2 regions of the Delftia lacustris genome follow, and region 1 is predicted to be linked to the other one. Evidence: predicted binding sites of a transcription regulator. Region 1 holds the regulator's gene; the other holds the start of a gene.
The links. Region 1 encodes FNR, which switches genes on or off when oxygen is low (the NO sensors DNR and NnrR bind a similar motif). Its sites were predicted from a motif close to TTGATNNNNATCAA; they were not measured.
Positions count from the first base shown of each region.

Region 1 (8,161 bases):
GTTCGGGCTGGTGCTGTACCCGCAGGATTTCATCTACCTGGCGGGCCTGCTGATCATCTCGGCGCTGGCGCTGTTCCTGTTCACGGCCGTGGCCGGTCGCCTGTGGTGCGGCTTTTCCTGCCCGCAGACGGTCTACACCGAAATCTTCATGTGGGTGGAGCGCAAGGTCGAGGGCGACCGCAGCGCGCGCATGCGCCTGGACAAGAACGGCTGGACCTTTGAAAAGCTCTGGAAGAAGTCGCTCAAGCAGTTGCTGTGGATTGCCATTGCCCTGTGGACCGGCTTCACCTTCGTGGGCTACTTCGTGCCCATCCGCGAGCTGGGCGGCGAGCTGCTGGCGCTGCAGGGCAGCTGGCAGGTTTTCTGGGTGCTGTTCTACGGCTTCGCCACCTATGGCAACGCCGGCTACATGCGCGAGCAGGTCTGCAAGTACATGTGCCCCTATGCGCGCTTTCAGAGCGCCATGTTCGACCGCGACACCATGATCGTCAGCTACGACACGGGCCGGGGCGAGCCGCGCGCGCCGCGCACCAAGAAGGTGGACTACAAGGCCCAGGGCCTGGGCGACTGTATCGACTGCAAGATGTGCGTACAGGTCTGCCCCGTGGGCATCGACATCCGCAACGGCCTGCAGTACGAATGCATAGGCTGCGGTCTGTGCATAGACGCCTGCAATTCCATCATGGACAAGATGGAGTATCCGCGCGGCCTCATCCGGCTGACCACGCAGAACGCCATGGCCGGCCTGTGGCGGCGGGCCCAGGTGCTGCGCCGCATCTTCCGTCCGCGCGTGCTGGTCTACTCGGCCGTGCTGATCGGCCTGAGCATGGCCATGATCGTGAGCCTGGCGCTGCGCCAGTCGGTCAAGGTCGACGTGATACGCGACCGGGCGTCGCTGTCGCGCATCGTCGCGGGCGGCAAGCTGGAAAATGTCTACCGCCTGCAGATCATGAATGCCACCGAGCAGGCCCAGCGCTACCGCATCAGCGCCCATGGCCTCGACGGGCTGGAGCTGGCGTCCGAGCAGGAGGTCGAGGTCGGCCCGGCCGAGACGCGCGGCATTGCGGCGCGGCTGCAGATTCCCTACGGTTCCGCCGAGCCGGGCTCGCACACCGTATTCTTCGATATCGATGCCGTGCATTCAGGCGCGGGACGCGCGTCCGAAAAGGCCGTCTTCCTGGTGCCCCGGTGATATGTCTGGCCGGCACCGCCCAGGCTGCGCCGGCTGTTTGAAAGAAAGAGGTTATCCATGTCTTCCAGTCCCGCAGTCTCCGCGCCCGCCACGGCCCCTTCGCATCCGGACGCCGGCAAGCCCTGGTGGAAGTTCGCCCATGTCTGGCTCGTGGTGGCCGGCCCGGCCGCCGTCGTGGTGGCCGGCGTGGTCACGGCCGTCATTGCGATCAATGGCGCCGATCCCGTGATCGATCCTGACTATTACCGCAATGGCATCACCATCAACGAGCGTGCCGATGGCGTGCGCGAAGTGCCCAAGAGCCTGGCGCCCGCGGTCACCGGCCGCAACCACGCGGCCACGCCCGCGCAGGACCATCCCACGGACCGCTGAACGCAGGAAAATGCCGTGCACAAGGCCGCAGTCGCGGCCTTTTTTGTATGGTGGATGGCATCTCCAGCATGCGCGAGGGCCAAGGGTTTCCTACAGGCAGTGCAGGGTGCGCAGGGCTTGGCACGGTGCGAGGGCGGCGCGCACAATGAAAGCCAACCCTCGACAGCTCAAGGAGATCGCTGATGTTGGCCCAACGCTGGATGTGGATTGCCTGGCCGGCCTTTCTGGCCGCCGCCGTGATGGAGATGCTGGTATTCGCCTTCGTGGACCCGCTGGAGCTGCACTGGCTCGGCGACCTGGGCTGGTCGCGGCAGGGAATCTACACGCTGGCCTTCTTCGCCTTCTGGGGCGTGACCATGCTGTCCAGCCTCATGACCACCATGCTGGGACGCTCCACGCACGATCTCAACGACGGCGTGGTCTCCGAGCCGGACCCAAATCTGGCCATGCAGGGCCTGGGGCGCGATTGAACCTGCGTGCACTGCAATGGCAATGAACAAGGCCCGCGATCGCGGGCCTTGTTCATTGCCGGGGGGCGGGGCCTTGCGGCCTCACTGGCACTGCTGGCTGTTGACGATGCGCTTGAGCGCGTCCGTGTCCAGGATGCGCAGATGGCGCTGGCGCACCTCGATGATGTTTTCCTCGGCAAACTTCGAGAAGGTGCGGCTCACCGTCTCCAGCTTCAGGCCCAGGTAGCTGCCGATTTCCTCGCGCGTCATGCGCAGCACCAGTTCCGACTTGGAAAAGCCCCGGGCGTGCAGGCGCTGCACCAGGTTGAGCACGAAGGCGGCCAGGCGCTCCTCGGCACGCATGCTGCCCAGCAGCAGCATCACGCCATGCTCGCGCACGATCTCGCGGCTCATGACCTTGTGCACATGGTTTTGCAGGGCCGTGACCTCGCGCGACAGGTCCTCCAGCTTGTCGAAGGGCATGACGCAGACCTCGGCGTCTTCCAGCGCGACCGCATCGCAGGTGTGGTGGTCGTTGACGATGCCATCCAGGCCGATGATCTCGCCGGCCATCTGAAAGCCCGTGACCTGGTCGCGCCCGTCCTCGGTGGCCACGCAGGTCTTGAAGAAGCCCGTGCGGATGGCGTACAGCGAGGTGAAGGACTCACCGTTGCGAAACAGCAGGCCGCCGCGCTTGACCTTGCGGCGCGTGGCCACGATGTCGTCGATGCGCTGCATCTGCTCGGCATCCAGGCCCATGGGCATGCACAGCTCGCGCAGGTTGCAATTGGAACAGGATGCTTTGATGGTCTGAAGGTTCATGGAGTAAACATCAGCGGCGCAGCAGTGCGCCGGCGGTGACCTCGTGGATGGCGATGAGTTGGATCAAATTGTCGCAGCACTGCCGCGAACAACTCTTGATATGAGTCAAGGACGCGGCCAATGGGCTGCGGCACAGTGGACGACATTAGAGGAAAAAACCCATGACCGCTGTCACCCCAGAGCTGCTGCGTCGCTTCGACGTACCGGGGCCCCGATACACCTCGTTCCCCACGGCCGATCGTTTCGTGGAGGCTTTCGGTGCTGAAGACTATATCCTGGCACTTGAGCACCGCAAATCGAGTACCGCAGCGCGGGCCATGCCTTTGTCGCTGTATGTGCATGTGCCGTTCTGCGAGTCGCTGTGCTACTACTGCGCCTGCAACAAGATCGTGACGCGCCACCACGATCGCGCGGCCGTCTACCTGGACTACCTGGCGCGCGAGATGGCCTTGCACACGGCCCATTGCGGCAAGGGCCAGGCCGTCAGCCAGCTGCACCTGGGCGGCGGCACGCCCACCTTCTTCTCGGACGATGAACTGCGCACGCTGATGGCCCTGCTGCGCGAGCATTTCAAGCTGGAGCCGGGCGGCGAATACTCCATCGAGGTCGATCCGCGCACCGTCAGCGTCGAACGCCTGGCCGTGCTCAAGGAGCTGGGCTTCAACCGCCTGAGCTTCGGCGTGCAGGACTTCGACGAGCAGGTGCAGATCGCCGTGCACCGCGTGCAGCCGGCCGAGCAGGTGTTCGCGCTGGTGGCGGCCGCACGGCAGCTGGGCTTTGCCTCCATCAACGTGGACCTGATCTACGGCCTGCCCAAGCAGACGCCCGAGTCCTTCGAGCGCACGCTGGCCCAGGTCAATGCGCTGCGGCCCGACCGTATCGCGCTCTATGCCTATGCCCACCTGCCCGAGCGCTTCAAGCCGCAGCGGCGCATCGCGGCCGAGGACCTGCCCCAGGGCGCCGACAAGCTGGCCATGCTCTCGCGCTCCATCGCGGCCTTCATGGAGGGCGGCTATGTCTACGTGGGCATGGACCACTTCGCCTTGCCCGAGGACGCGCTGGCCGTGGCCAAGCGCCAGGGCCGGCTGCATCGCAACTTCCAGGGCTACAGCACCCAGCCCGACTGCGACCTGATTGCGCTGGGCGTGTCGGCCATCGGCAAGGTGGGGGCCAGCTACAGCCAGAACGCCAAGACGCTGGAGGAGTACTACGACGCCATCGACGCCGGCCACCTGCCCGTGGTGCGCGGCCTGGCACTGTCGCGCGATGATCTGGTGCGGCGCGCCGTCATCATGGCCATCATGTGCCAGGGCGCCGTGCTGTTCGAGCCCATGGAGCAGGCCTGGCTGCTGGGCTTTCGCGAGTACTTCGCCCCCGAGCTGGCGGCGCTTCAGGACCTGCAGGCCAAGGGGCTGGTGCAGATCAGCGACGAGGGATTCCAGGTCACGCCCATGGGCTGGTACTTCGTGCGTGGCGTGGCCATGCTGTTTGACCGATATCTGCAGGCCGACAAGAACCGGGCGCGGTTTTCGAGGATCATCTAGGCCCCATGCTGTTGTCGCTGCTCTGGACCGCTTTGATCATGGGGCTCGTCGGCGGGCCCCATTGCCTTGCCATGTGCGCCGCGCCCTGCAGCGTGGTCACGGGCGGGGCGGGGCAGGGCACGGTACAGGGTGGTGGGCAGGTGGTCGCCGTCCATGGACTGCAAAGCCGGCTGTGGCTGCGCACGGCGCTGTTCCATGGCGGGCGGCTGGCCGGCTATGCCAGCCTGGGCGCTGCCTCGGCGCTGGCCATGGAAAGCCTGTCCTGGCTCACCAGCCAGACCACGGCGCTGCAGCCGTTCTGGACGCTGACCCATGTCGCCGTGATGGCCTGGGGCCTGGCCATGATGGTGCAGGCCCGCCAGCCCGCCTGGCTGGAGTCTGCGGGCCGCGCCGCCTGGCGGCGCGTGCAGCCCTGGGTGTCCGCCCCTGGCGGCACGCTGGCGGCGGGCTATGCCTGGGCGCTCATGCCCTGCGGACTGCTGTATTCGGCCGTGCTGGTCGCCGCGCTCAGCGGTGGCCCCTTGCAGGGCGCATCGGCCATGGCGGCCTTTGGCGTGGGCAGCGGGCTGTGGCTGGTGGCCGGCCCCTGGCTGTGGCGGCTGGGCCGCCAGCGCCTGAACGGCCTGCGTGCCGAATGGGGCACGCGGCTGGCCGGCCTGATGCTGGTGGGCGTGGCCGTGTGGGCGCTGTGGATGGACCTGATCTACAAGCCCAGTCTCTGGTGCCGATGAACAACAGCGGGGGACAGACTTGGTCCTGAGGGTCGCGGATTGACTGCAAGGCCCTCAGAACTGGAGATAATGCCCGAATCATCGGCTTACATTTGCCGATTCCTTCAGCCTCGGGGCCGTTGCCGCGCGTGAACCATTCCGTCCTCATCGATATCCGAGACCTCCGTCCGGGCATGTTTGTCCAGCTCGATGTTGGATGGCTGAACCATCCCTTTCCGGTCAGCAGCTTCAAGATCACCTCCAGCGCACAGATCCAGACCCTGAAATCCCTGGGCCTGGAGGCGGTGCGCTGCGTTCCGCACAAAAGCGACGCCTGGCCGGCCGAGGTGCGCACTCCGCCGCCGCAGCCGCTGCCCGCTGTGGCGGCCGCCGCAGCCGAACCCGCCGAGGAACCTGCACCCGCAGCGCCGCTGCTGCTGTCCGTGCCCAACTGGCGCGGCCGGCTGGAGGACTGCAATGCGCGCTTTCAGAAGGTGGAGCGTGGCTATGTGGCCATCGAAACCACCCTTGCCAGCGCGCCCGAGCAGGCGCGCATGCCCACCGAAGCCCTGGTCGACGGCTGCCTGGCCGAACTGGCCGGCCCGCAGGACGTGGCGATTCACCTCCTGTCCGATGGCGTGGGCAGCAACCAGAGCGTGCATGCCGTCAACGTGACCGTGCTCGGCCTGCTGCTGGGCCGGGCCCTGGGCCTGGAGGCTGCGCTGCTGCGCGACCTGGGCCTGGCGGCGCTGCTGCACGATGCCGGCAAGCCGGTGGCCGGCGCCGAGGGCATGCACGGCCTGGCCCTGGAGTCTTCCGTGCCCGACGCGCTGCGCGACCGCTACGAGCGCCATGTGGGTGAATCGGTGGCCATCGCCATGCGCATGGGCCTGTCGGCCCAGGTCACCACCGCCATCGCACAGCACCATGAGTGGGCCGACGGCACGGGATTCCCGCTGAGCCTGGTGGCCGAGGACATGGAGCTCACGGGCCAGATCCTGGCCCTGGTCAACACCTATGACCGCCTGTGCAATCCCGGCGATGCGCAGACGCCGCACACGCCGCACGAGGCGCTGTCCATGCTGTTCAGCCGGCTGCGCGACAAGTTCGCCGCGCCCGTGCTCAATGGCTTCATCCGCATGATGGGCGTGTTCCCGCCAGGTTCGGTGGTGGAGCTGACCGATGGGCGCCATGCCATGGTCATGTCCGTCAATGCATCACGGCCGCTCAAGCCTTCGGTGATGGTCCATGACGCCAGCGTGCCGGCCGCCCAGGCGCCCGTGCTGGCGCTGGAGCTGTTTCCCGCGCTGGGCATACGCCGGGGCGTGGCTCCTGCGCAGTTGCCGCGCGAAGCGCTGGACTATCTGTCGCCGCGCCGGCGTGTCTGCTATTACTTTGAACGGGCGGTGGAATTGGATCCGCCGAAGGTGGCGTCTTGAACAAGCAAGCGCTCAACCGCGCCTGGCCCCGCCTGCTCGATGCACTGCAGGAGGCGCTGTGGCTGATTGATGCCCGCAGCCTGAAGGTGCTGCGCGCCAACGCCGCCAGCGAATCCGTCACCGGCTATGAGACCGATGCCGCCGTGGGATTGCCCGTGCAGGTGCTGGCCGCCACGCCGCAGCAGCAGGCGTTCTGGAGCGACCCTTTCAACTGGCAGGCCGGCGCCCAGTTCATTTCCGAGGTGCGCCGTGCCGACGGCCAGCTGGCGCCCGTGGAGATGCGCGTGCGCGCGCTCGACGGCGAGGTGCTCCTGGTCAGCATGCTGGACCGGCGCGAGCAGGCGCTGCACGAGGCCGAATTCGAAAGCCTGCTGGGCGAGTTGCGCGCCACGCTGGAGTCGGCGGCCGACGCCATCCTGGTGTGCGATCCCGATGGCCGCATCCGCGCCTTCAACCACCGATTCGCCACGCTCTGGGGCATTCCCGAGGCGTTGCTGGTGCGCCGCAACGACGCGGCCATCCTCGATCACCTGGCCGGCCAGGTGCGCGATGCCGAGTCCTACGCGCAGCAGTTGAAGCTGCTGTCGGCCCAGCCCCTGATGGAAGCGTCCGACGTACTGGACCTGCGCGACGGCCGCATCCTGGAGCGCCGCGCCGTGCCCCAGCTGCGCCGGGGCCTGCCCATGGGGCGCATTTTCTCCTTCCGCGACATCACGGCCGAGGCCCAGACCCAGGCGGGCCTGGAGCTGGCTGCGCGGGTCTTCGAGTCCAGCCTGGACGGCATCTTCATCGCCGATGGCCACATGGACGTGGCACGCACCAACCCGGCCTGCGAACGCTTGCTGGGCGGCATGCCCGTGCAGGGCCGCACGGTGGAATCGCTGTTCGAAGCCACCGAAGACCCATCCGACACGCTGGGCGACCTGGCCCGCATACAGTGGCATCAAGGCGGCTTCTGGGAGGGCGACCTGTGGTTGCGCCAGGCCGGCGGTGCGCGCTGCGCCGTGCGCCTGTCCTGGGTGCCGCTGCGCAATGCGCAGGGCGACGTGGTGCAGAGCATCGGCTTCATGCGCGACCTCACCCAGCAGCGCGTGGCACAGCAGCGCATCGAACAGCTGGCCTACAGCGACGCGCTCACCGGCCTGCCCAACCGGCTCAATCTCACGGAGCGCGTGGATGCGGCCATCGAGGCCGCACGCGCAGGCGGCACGGTGTTCAGCATCCTGTTCATCGACCTGGACCGCTTCAAGATCATCAACGACTCGCTGGGCCACCAGTTCGGCGACCGAGTGCTCAAGCTGGTCGCACAGCGCCTGAGCGACTGCATGCGGCCCGTGGACATCCTGTGCCGCCTGGGCGGCGACGAGTTCGTGCTCTACCTGCACGGCTGCAACGCCGAGCTGGCTGCCGCGGTGGCCAGGCGCATCCTGCAGGAGATGGAGCGGCCCTTCCTGCTCGACGGCCTGGGTTTTTCCGTGCAGTGCAGCATCGGCGTGGCCCAGTACCCGGCCGACGGCCTCACGCTGGACGAGCTGATCCGCCAGGCCGACACGGCCATGTACCGCGTCAAGGAGCGGGGCCGGGGACATTTCAGCTTCTACCAGCCGCAAATGAGCGCGGGCCTGCTGTCGCG
Region 1 covers NZ_CP141274.1:4,724,352-4,732,512, reverse strand. Annotated here, with positions in the region: gene ccoG (cytochrome c oxidase accessory protein CcoG) at 1-1,192, shown strand, start outside; gene U6958_RS23035 (FixH family protein) at 1,250-1,564, shown strand; gene U6958_RS23030 (hypothetical protein) at 1,747-2,034, shown strand; gene fnr (fumarate/nitrate reduction transcriptional regulator Fnr) at 2,116-2,835, opposite strand; gene hemN (oxygen-independent coproporphyrinogen III oxidase) at 2,997-4,379, shown strand; gene U6958_RS23015 (sulfite exporter TauE/SafE family protein) at 4,385-5,110, shown strand; gene U6958_RS23010 (HD-GYP domain-containing protein) at 5,284-6,528, shown strand; gene U6958_RS23005 (bifunctional diguanylate cyclase/phosphodiesterase) at 6,525-8,161, shown strand, end outside.

Region 2 (8,161 bases), 700 kb from region 1:
CTGACCGAGCGCGCGAAGATGACCAATGTCTTCTTCTGCAGCACGGGCCTGGAGGCCAACGAGGCCGCCATCAAGATCGCGCGCAAGTACGGCGTGGACAAGGGCATCGCCAAGCCGGTGATCGTGGTCTACGAGCATGCCTTCCACGGCCGCTCCATCGCCACCATGACGGCCACGGGCAACCCCAAGGTGCGCGACGGCTTCGGCCCGCTGCTCGACGGCTTCCTGCGCGTGCCGGTCAATGACTTCGAGGCGCTGCAGCAGGCCACGGCCGGCAACCCCGACGTGGTGGCCGTGATGATGGAGCCCATCCAGGGTGAAGGCGGCCTGCACCCCATGCGCATCGAGTACATGCAGCAGGTGCGCGCCCTGTGCGATGCCAACGGCTGGCTGATGATGTTCGACGAAGTCCAGGCAGGCATGGGCCGCACGGGCAAGTGGTTCGCCCACCAGTGGGCCGGCATCGTCCCCGACGTGATGACCCTGGCCAAGGGCCTGGGCTCGGGCGTGCCCATCGGCGCCGTCGTCGCCCATGGCAAGGCGGCCACCGTGCTGCAGCCGGGCAACCACGGCTCCACCTTCGGCGGCAATCCGCTGGCCATGCGTGCGGGCATCGAAACCATCCGCATCATGGAAGAAGACGGCCTGCTGGCCCATGCCACCAAGGTGGGAGACCGCCTGAAGTCCACGCTGCAAAAGGAGCTGGCCGACGTCAAGGGCGTGGTCGATGTGCGCGGCCAGGGCCTGATCATCGGCATCGAGCTGAACAAGCCCTGCGGCGCCCTGCTGGGCCGTGGCGCCGAAGCCGGCCTGCTGTTCAGCGTGACCGCCGACACCGTGGTGCGCCTGGTGCCGCCGCTGATCATGACCGAGGCCGAGGCCGACGAAGTGGTCGCCAAGCTCAAGCCCCTGATCGTGCAATTCCTGTCCGAATGAGGACCTGCCTATGACTGCCATCAAGCACTATCTGCAGTTTTCCGACTTCACGGCCGACGAGTACGCCTATGTGCTCGAGCGCGCGGCCCTGATCAAGAAGAAGTTCAAGAACTACGAAAAGCACCACACGCTCAGCGACCGCACGCTGGCCATGATCTTCGAGAAGGCCAGCACGCGCACCCGCGTGAGCTTCGAGGCCGGCATGTACCAGCTCGGCGGCTCGGTGGTCCACCTGACCACGGGCGACAGCCAACTGGGCCGCGCCGAGCCCATCGAGGACAGCGCGCGCGTCATCAGCCGCATGACCGACCTGGTGATGATCCGCACCTACGGCCAGGACAAGATCGTGCGCTTTGCCGAGTACTCGCGCGTGCCCGTCATCAACGGCCTGACCAACGAGTTCCACCCCTGCCAGATCCTGGCCGACATCTTCACCTTCATCGAGCACCGCGGCTCGATCCAGGGCAAGACTGTCGCCTGGGTCGGCGACGGCAACAACATGGCCAACACCTGGCTGCAGGCTGCCGACCTGCTGGGCTTCACCGTCCACGTCAGCACGCCGGGCGGCTACGAAGTGGACGAGAAGCTGGCCTTTGGCGGCAAGGCGCCGCGCGAGGGCTGCTACAAGGTCTTCAAGGACCCGCTGGATGCCTGCAAGGGCGCCGACCTGGTGACCACCGACGTGTGGACCAGCATGGGCTACGAGGCCGAGAACGAGGCCCGCAAGAAGGCCTTCGCCGACTGGTGCGTGGATGCCGAGATGATGGCCGCCGCGCGTGCCGACGCCCTGTTCATGCACTGCCTGCCCGCCCACCGTGGCGAGGAAGTGCAGGCCGAGGTCATCGACGGGCCGCAGTCCGTGGTCTGGGATGAGGCAGAGAACCGGATGCACGTGCAAAAGGCACTGATGGAGTACCTGCTGCTGGGCCGCCAGCCGGGCTGATCACGCCCACTCCTTTGGCCCAGGCGCATTCCCTCACACCCATGCACCTGAGCCACGAACACTCCAGACACCGCCTGCAGGCCAAGCGCCCCCAGGCGGTGTTTCCGTTGGGCGGCTGCGCATTGCGCCATCCGCACATTGCACGCCATACGCGCGTGCCCTCGTTCTTCGGGCCGCGCCGGCATTTCGCGGCCCGGGTGCGTGCGCTGTTCGTGCGCATCCACACCTTCTATCTGAAGTTCCTCCAGGGCCATACCTAGGGCCGCACCCCCTCTTCCCAGCCTTATGCGCCGCCCCGGGCACCGGGCGCGGCAAGCCTGTGCGTGCCCTGCTGTCTCCCGAAGAAGAACTTCCATGTCCGAAGCCCTGCATCCCTGCCTGAACTGCGGCGTCTGCTGCGAACACTTCCGTGTCGAATTTTCCGTCTACGAGCTGCGCTCCATGGGCGGCACCGTTCCCGATGAACTGGCCCATGAGGTCCACGGCAACCGCTGGCGCATGAACGGCACCGAGCGCCGCCCCGTGCGCTGCACGGCCCTCACGGGCCGCTGCGGCGAACAGGTGGCATGCAGCATCTACGAGCAGCGCTCATCGACCTGCCGGGAATTCGAGATGGGCACGGACCGCTGCAACGCTGCGCGCCTGGCGCATGGCCTGCCTGCGCTGGATGACGGCGCCCGCATCTGGCTGGCCGCTGCCTGAGCGTGCAACCGGCCGGCGGCCCGGCGACCGGCCTGTCGACCGACCTGGCGCTATGGCTGGCGCCTGTCCGGTGCGCAGCTGTCTCCGCCGCAGGCGCTGCAGCCGCCGCAGCCGCCCCCGTCCTTGGGCGCCAGCGACGGATGCAGCTGACCGGCCTTCAGCCGCCAACGCGCCGGCAGGTAGCGCCAGACCAGGGACACGGCCGCCACCACCACGATCACGCCCACGATGATGTTTTGCCACATGCTCAATGCCCTCCTCAGCCCGCGCCCAGCGCGAGGGCCACGCGGTAGGTGATGAAGCTGGCCAGGTAGGCCAGCGCGAACAGGTAGCCCGTCATCAGCAGCGGATAGCGCCAGCCATTGGTCTCGCGCCGCACGGCCGCCAGCGTGGAAATGCACTGGGGCGCGAACACGAACCAGGCCAGCAGCGACAGCGCCGTGGCCAGGGACCAGGTATGGGCGATCAGCGGCCCCAGCTGCTCGGCCATGGCCTCGTCGCTGGCAGCGGACAGTGCATAGACCGTGCCCATGGCACTGACGGCCACTTCGCGCGCGGCCATGCCGGGCACCAGGGCGATGGCGATCTGCCAGTTGAAGCCGATCGGCGCCAGCACCACCTCCAGCCAGCCGCCGATGCGGCCTGCAAAGCTGTAGCGGATGGCCGCTTCGGTGACGCCATCGGGCGGCGCCGGGTAGCTGGCCAGGAACCACAGCACGATGCTCACGGTCAGGATGATGCCGCCGACGCGGCGCAGGAAGATCATGGCGCGCTCGTACAGGCCCAGGGCCAGGCTGCGCGGGCTGGGCCAGCGGTAGGAGGGCAGCTCCATCAGCAGCGGCGTGGGGCCGGCGCTGCGGCCCACCAGCTTGGCCACGCCGGCCACGGCCATGGCGCTGGCGATGCCGGCCACGTACAGCGCAAACAGCACCAGGCCCTGCAAATTGAAGATGCCGCCCACCGTGCGCTCGGGAATGAAGGCGCTGATCAGCAGCGCATAGACCGGCAGGCGCGCCGAGCAGGTCATCAGCGGCGCGATCATGATGGTCACCAGGCGGTCGCGCCAGCTGGTGATGGAGCGCGTGGCCATGATGCCGGGCACGGCGCAGGCGAAGCTGGACAGCAGCGGAATGAAGGAGCGGCCCGACAGGCCGACCTTGCCCATGATGCGGTCCAGCAAAAAGGCGGCACGCGGCAGGTAGCCCGAATCCTCGAGTGCAAGGATGAACAGGAACAGGATCAGGATCTGCGGCAGGAAGACCAGCACGGCGCCCGTGCCGGCGATCACGCCATCGGCCAGCAGGCTGCGCAGCGCGCCTTCGGGCATGTGCTCGTTGACCAGGGCCGAGACGGCCGAAACGCCGCCCTCGATGCCATCCATCAGCGGCTGTGCCCAGCTGAACACGGCCTGGAACATCAGGAACAGCGTGGCCGCCAGCAGCAGCATGCCCCACAGCGGGTGCAGCACCACGGCGTCGATGCGGTCGTCGCGCCGGGTGTCCACCACGGGCTCCTTGACGCAGTCGGCCATGATGCGGGCCACCTGCTGGTGCAGGGCCAGCACCTGCTCGCGCGCATCGCCCGGGCGGGCCGAGGCCTGCAGCTGCGGCGCCGCCAGGGCGCGGGCTTCGGGGCCGTCCAGCCATTGCAGCAGTTCGCGCGCGCCGTCCTGGCGCACGCCCACCGTGGACAGCACGGGCATGCCCAGGGCGCGTGACAGCGCCTCGCGGTCGATATCGATGCCCTGGCGCCTGGCCATGTCGCTCATGTTGAGCACCAGCAGCATGGGCAGGCCCAGGCGCTGGGCCTCCAGCACCAGGCGCAGGTTCAGGCGCAGATGGGTGGCGTCGGTGACGCAGACCAGCAGTTCGGGCGGCGCCTCGCGCGCATGGCGACCCGAGACGATGTCGCGCGTGATGCGCTCATCCTCGCTGTGCGCATGCAGGCTGTAGGTGCCCGGCAGGTCCAGCACGCGCACGCGCCGGCCGCTGGCCGTGCTCAGCCAGCCTTCCTTGCGCTCCACGGTCACGCCCGCGTAGTTGGCCACCTTCTGGCGTGCGCCGGTCAGCAGGTTGAACAGCGCCGTCTTGCCGCAGTTGGGGTTGCCCAGCAAGGCCAGGCGCAGTGCGGAATCACCGCTGCCGCCGCCGCCCTGGGCAGGCTGCAGCGGCTGGATGAGTTTGGGAGAGGACGACGCGCTCATGCCACCGCCTCCGGCGCCACGCGCACCAGGGCCGCCTCATGGCGGCGCAAAGCGAACGTGGTCTGGCCCACGCGCACGGCCAGCGGGTCGTCGCCCGGAAAGCCCGCGGCCAGGATGCGCACGGGCTCGCCGGGCAGAAAGCCGATCTCCATGAGCCGCAGCAGCAGTTCCTGCTCGCTGGCATCGCGTGCGGCATGGAGCTCGACCACGCGCGCCGATACCTGGCGGGGCAGGGCATCAAGGGTGATGGCCGTGGTGGCAGCAACGGCGGCAGAGGAGGACATGGGAGGCGCGGACAGCGTGGACGGAGCCGCAGCGTCCGTCGCGGGGTTCATCGAATGCATGGCGTGTTGTATCAATTGATTTTTATTCTCATTTTGATTTTGATCGAACCCGGGCGGCGGGACCGCGCATGGTATCGGAGTGCGGGACAGGGTTTTGCGTTCCCGGCTTTGCCCCCTGGCGGGCCCAGGCGGGCGGCGCGCGGCACAATGGCGGCCGACGCCGACACGGCCTTTGCGCACTCCCCTCCCCACGCCATGACCCATCCCTGCCTGAGCTGCGGCGCCTGCTGCGCATCGTTTCGCGTGGACTTTTCCGTGCACGAGTCGCAGGCGCAGGGCGGCCGCGTGCCAGCCGGGCTGGCCGAGGAAGTCACCGACCACACCTGCCGCATGCGCGGAACCGACTGGGCGCGTCCCCGCTGCGCGGCCCTGGTCGGCAAGGTGGGCGAGAAGGCCCATTGCGGCATCTATGAATGGCGCCCCTCGCCCTGCCGCGAGTTCGCCGCCGGCAGCGATGCCTGCAACCGCGTGCGCGTGCGCCATGGCATGCAGGCGCTGGACAGCGGCCTGCTCTAGCAGCCTGCCAGGCGCCACCAGCCGTCATTCCACCGGCAGCCCCGCCAGCTGTCCCTTGAATTCCTGCAGCGAGAAATGCGTGTGCACCTGGCGCACGCCGGGCAGCCGGTGCAGGCGGCTGAGCAGCAGATCGGAATAGGCGTCGAGATCGCGCGCCACGACGACCAGCAGGAAGTCCTCCGGCCCCGAGATGCCATGGAACATCACGACCTCGGGAATGGCGCAGACCGCTTCCTGGAAATGGCGCGAGGACTCCTCGTTCTGGTGGTCTATGCCCACCATCACGAAGGCCAGCACGCCAAAACCTATGGCGCGCCGGCTCAGCGCGGCGTGGTAGCCGGTGATCACGCCCTCGTCCTCCAGCCGCTTGATGCGCCGCCATGACGGTGACTGCGACAAATGCACACGCTGCGCCAGCTCACCCGAGGTCAGCCGCGCGTTGTCCTGCAGGGCGCGGATCAGCAGCCGGTCCGTTCTGTCGATGTCGATTGGCATAAACCACCTATGAATTCATGTTTCACAGAATAACTTATCCAAGATCAAGTCGATTTAGGGATAACTACTAAACGTCCCGCGAAGGCCGTCCATAGCATCCGCCTCCGAAGCCCCCCACAGCAACGGAGACAACAACCCATGCCAGCCTTCGAAGACATCGTCCAGCGCGAAGCCGGACTCCAACAGCAGCTGTCCGCCGGACAGATGACCATGATCGCCATCGGCGGTGCCGTCGGCACCGGCCTGTTCCTGGGCAGCGGCTTTGCCATCGGCTTTGCCGGGCCCAGCGTGCTGATCAGCTATGCCATCGGCGCAGTGATCTCGCTGCTGCTCATGGGCTGCCTGGCCGAGATGACGGTGGCCCACCCGACCTCGGGCTCGTTCGGCGCCTATGCCGAGCACTACATCAGCCCGATGGCCGGCTTCATGGTCCGCTATGCCTACTGGGCCTGCGTGGTGCTGGCCGTGGGCACCGAGGTGACGGCCGTGGGCCTGTACATGGGCTACTGGTTCCCCGAGGTGCCGCGCTGGGCCTGGGTGGTGATCTTCTCGGGCGCGCTCATCGGCGTGAACATGATGAGCGTCAAGGCCTTCGGCGCCGTGGAGTACAGCTTCTCCATGATCAAGATCATCGCCATCGCGGCCTTCATCGTGGTCGGCGCCTGGGTGGTGTTCGGCGCCCGTCCGGACGGCGTGGGCTTTGCCAACTACGTCAACAACGGCGGCTTCTTTCCCAACGGCCTGTGGGGGACCTGGGTGGGCGTGATCATCGCCATCTTCAGCTACCTGAGCATCGAGATGATCGCGGTGGCCGCCGGCGAGGCCAAGGACCCGCAGCGCGCCGTCACCAGCGCCTTCCGCTCCACCATGGTGCGCCTGGTGGTGTTCTACCTGGCCACGATCGCGCTGATGCTGGCCATCGTGCCGTGGTCGGCCGCCGGCAAGGAGGGCAGCCCCTTCGTCAAGGTGATGGAGATCATCGGCCTGCCCGGCGCGGCCAGCGTGGTCAATTTCGTGGTGCTGGTGGCCGCCCTGTCGGCCATGAACAGCCAGCTGTACATCACCACCCGCATGATGTTCAGCCTCTCGCGCGCCGGCCATGCGCCCGCCGTGCTGGGCCGCGTGAACTCGCGCGGCGTGCCGCTGCCGGCGCTGCTGCTGTCGTGCCTGGGCATTGCCGTGGCCACCCTGTTCAACATCATCAATCCCGAGCAGTCCTTCATGCTGATGATGGCCGTGGCCATGTTCGGCGCCATGTTCACGTGGTTCATGATTTTCGTGACCCACCTGTTCTTCCGCATCCACTGGGTGCGCCAGGGCAACAAGCCGCTGGCCTTTCGCATGTGGGGCTTTCCGGTGCTGACGCTGCTGGGCGCGGCGCTGATGCTGGCCGCCCTGGTGTCCACGCTGTTCACCGACGTATTCCGCCTGACCGTGCTCACGGGCCTGCCCTTTTTGCTGCTGCTGGCCGCCGTCTACGCCATCTGGTATCGCCGGCCGGCCGGCCAGCCCTCCCCTCAGACCCCAACCCCAACCCAGACCCCAACATCCACCCAAGCCCAGGTTCCCGCACGGTGACATCCGGCCTCCCGTTTCTCTCTCTGCCTTAGACACATGACGACTCTTGCCCCCCTCGATACCGCCCGCGCCTCGATGTTCAGCCACGTCCCGCCCTACCCCGGAGATCCCATCCTGTCGCTGATGGAGGCCTTCCAGCAGGACCCACGCGCCGACAAGGTCAGCCTGAGCATCGGCCTGTATTTCGACGAGGCCGGCCGCCTGCCCGTGCTGGACTGCGTGCGCCAGGCCGGCGATGCCCTGGCCCGCGAGCAAAGCCCCAGCGGCTACCTGCCCATCGAAGGCATTGCTCCCTACCGCCAGCTGGTGCAGGACCTGGTGTTCGGCGCCGGTCATGAGGCCGTGCGCAGTCAGCGCATCGCCACCGTGCAGACCCTGGGCGGCTCGGGCGCGCTCAAGCTGGGCGCGGACTTCATCCAGCACTATTTCCCCGGCGCCGAGGTC
Region 2 covers NZ_CP141274.1:5,420,701-5,428,861, forward strand. Annotated here, with positions in the region: gene U6958_RS26270 (aspartate aminotransferase family protein) at 1-936, shown strand, start outside; gene argF (ornithine carbamoyltransferase) at 947-1,879, shown strand; gene U6958_RS26280 (hypothetical protein) at 1,921-2,139, shown strand; gene U6958_RS26285 (YkgJ family cysteine cluster protein) at 2,234-2,581, shown strand; gene U6958_RS26290 (hypothetical protein) at 2,632-2,826, opposite strand; gene U6958_RS26295 (ferrous iron transporter B) at 2,841-4,784, opposite strand; gene U6958_RS26300 (FeoA family protein) at 4,781-5,128, opposite strand; gene U6958_RS26305 (YkgJ family cysteine cluster protein) at 5,324-5,644, shown strand; gene U6958_RS26310 (Lrp/AsnC family transcriptional regulator) at 5,669-6,139, opposite strand; gene U6958_RS26315 (amino acid permease) at 6,278-7,717, shown strand; gene U6958_RS26320 (amino acid aminotransferase) at 7,793-8,161, shown strand, end outside.
Region 2: a site for FNR is predicted at 5,162-5,175, ahead of U6958_RS26300 (FeoA family protein). Genes of this name have one in related genera too.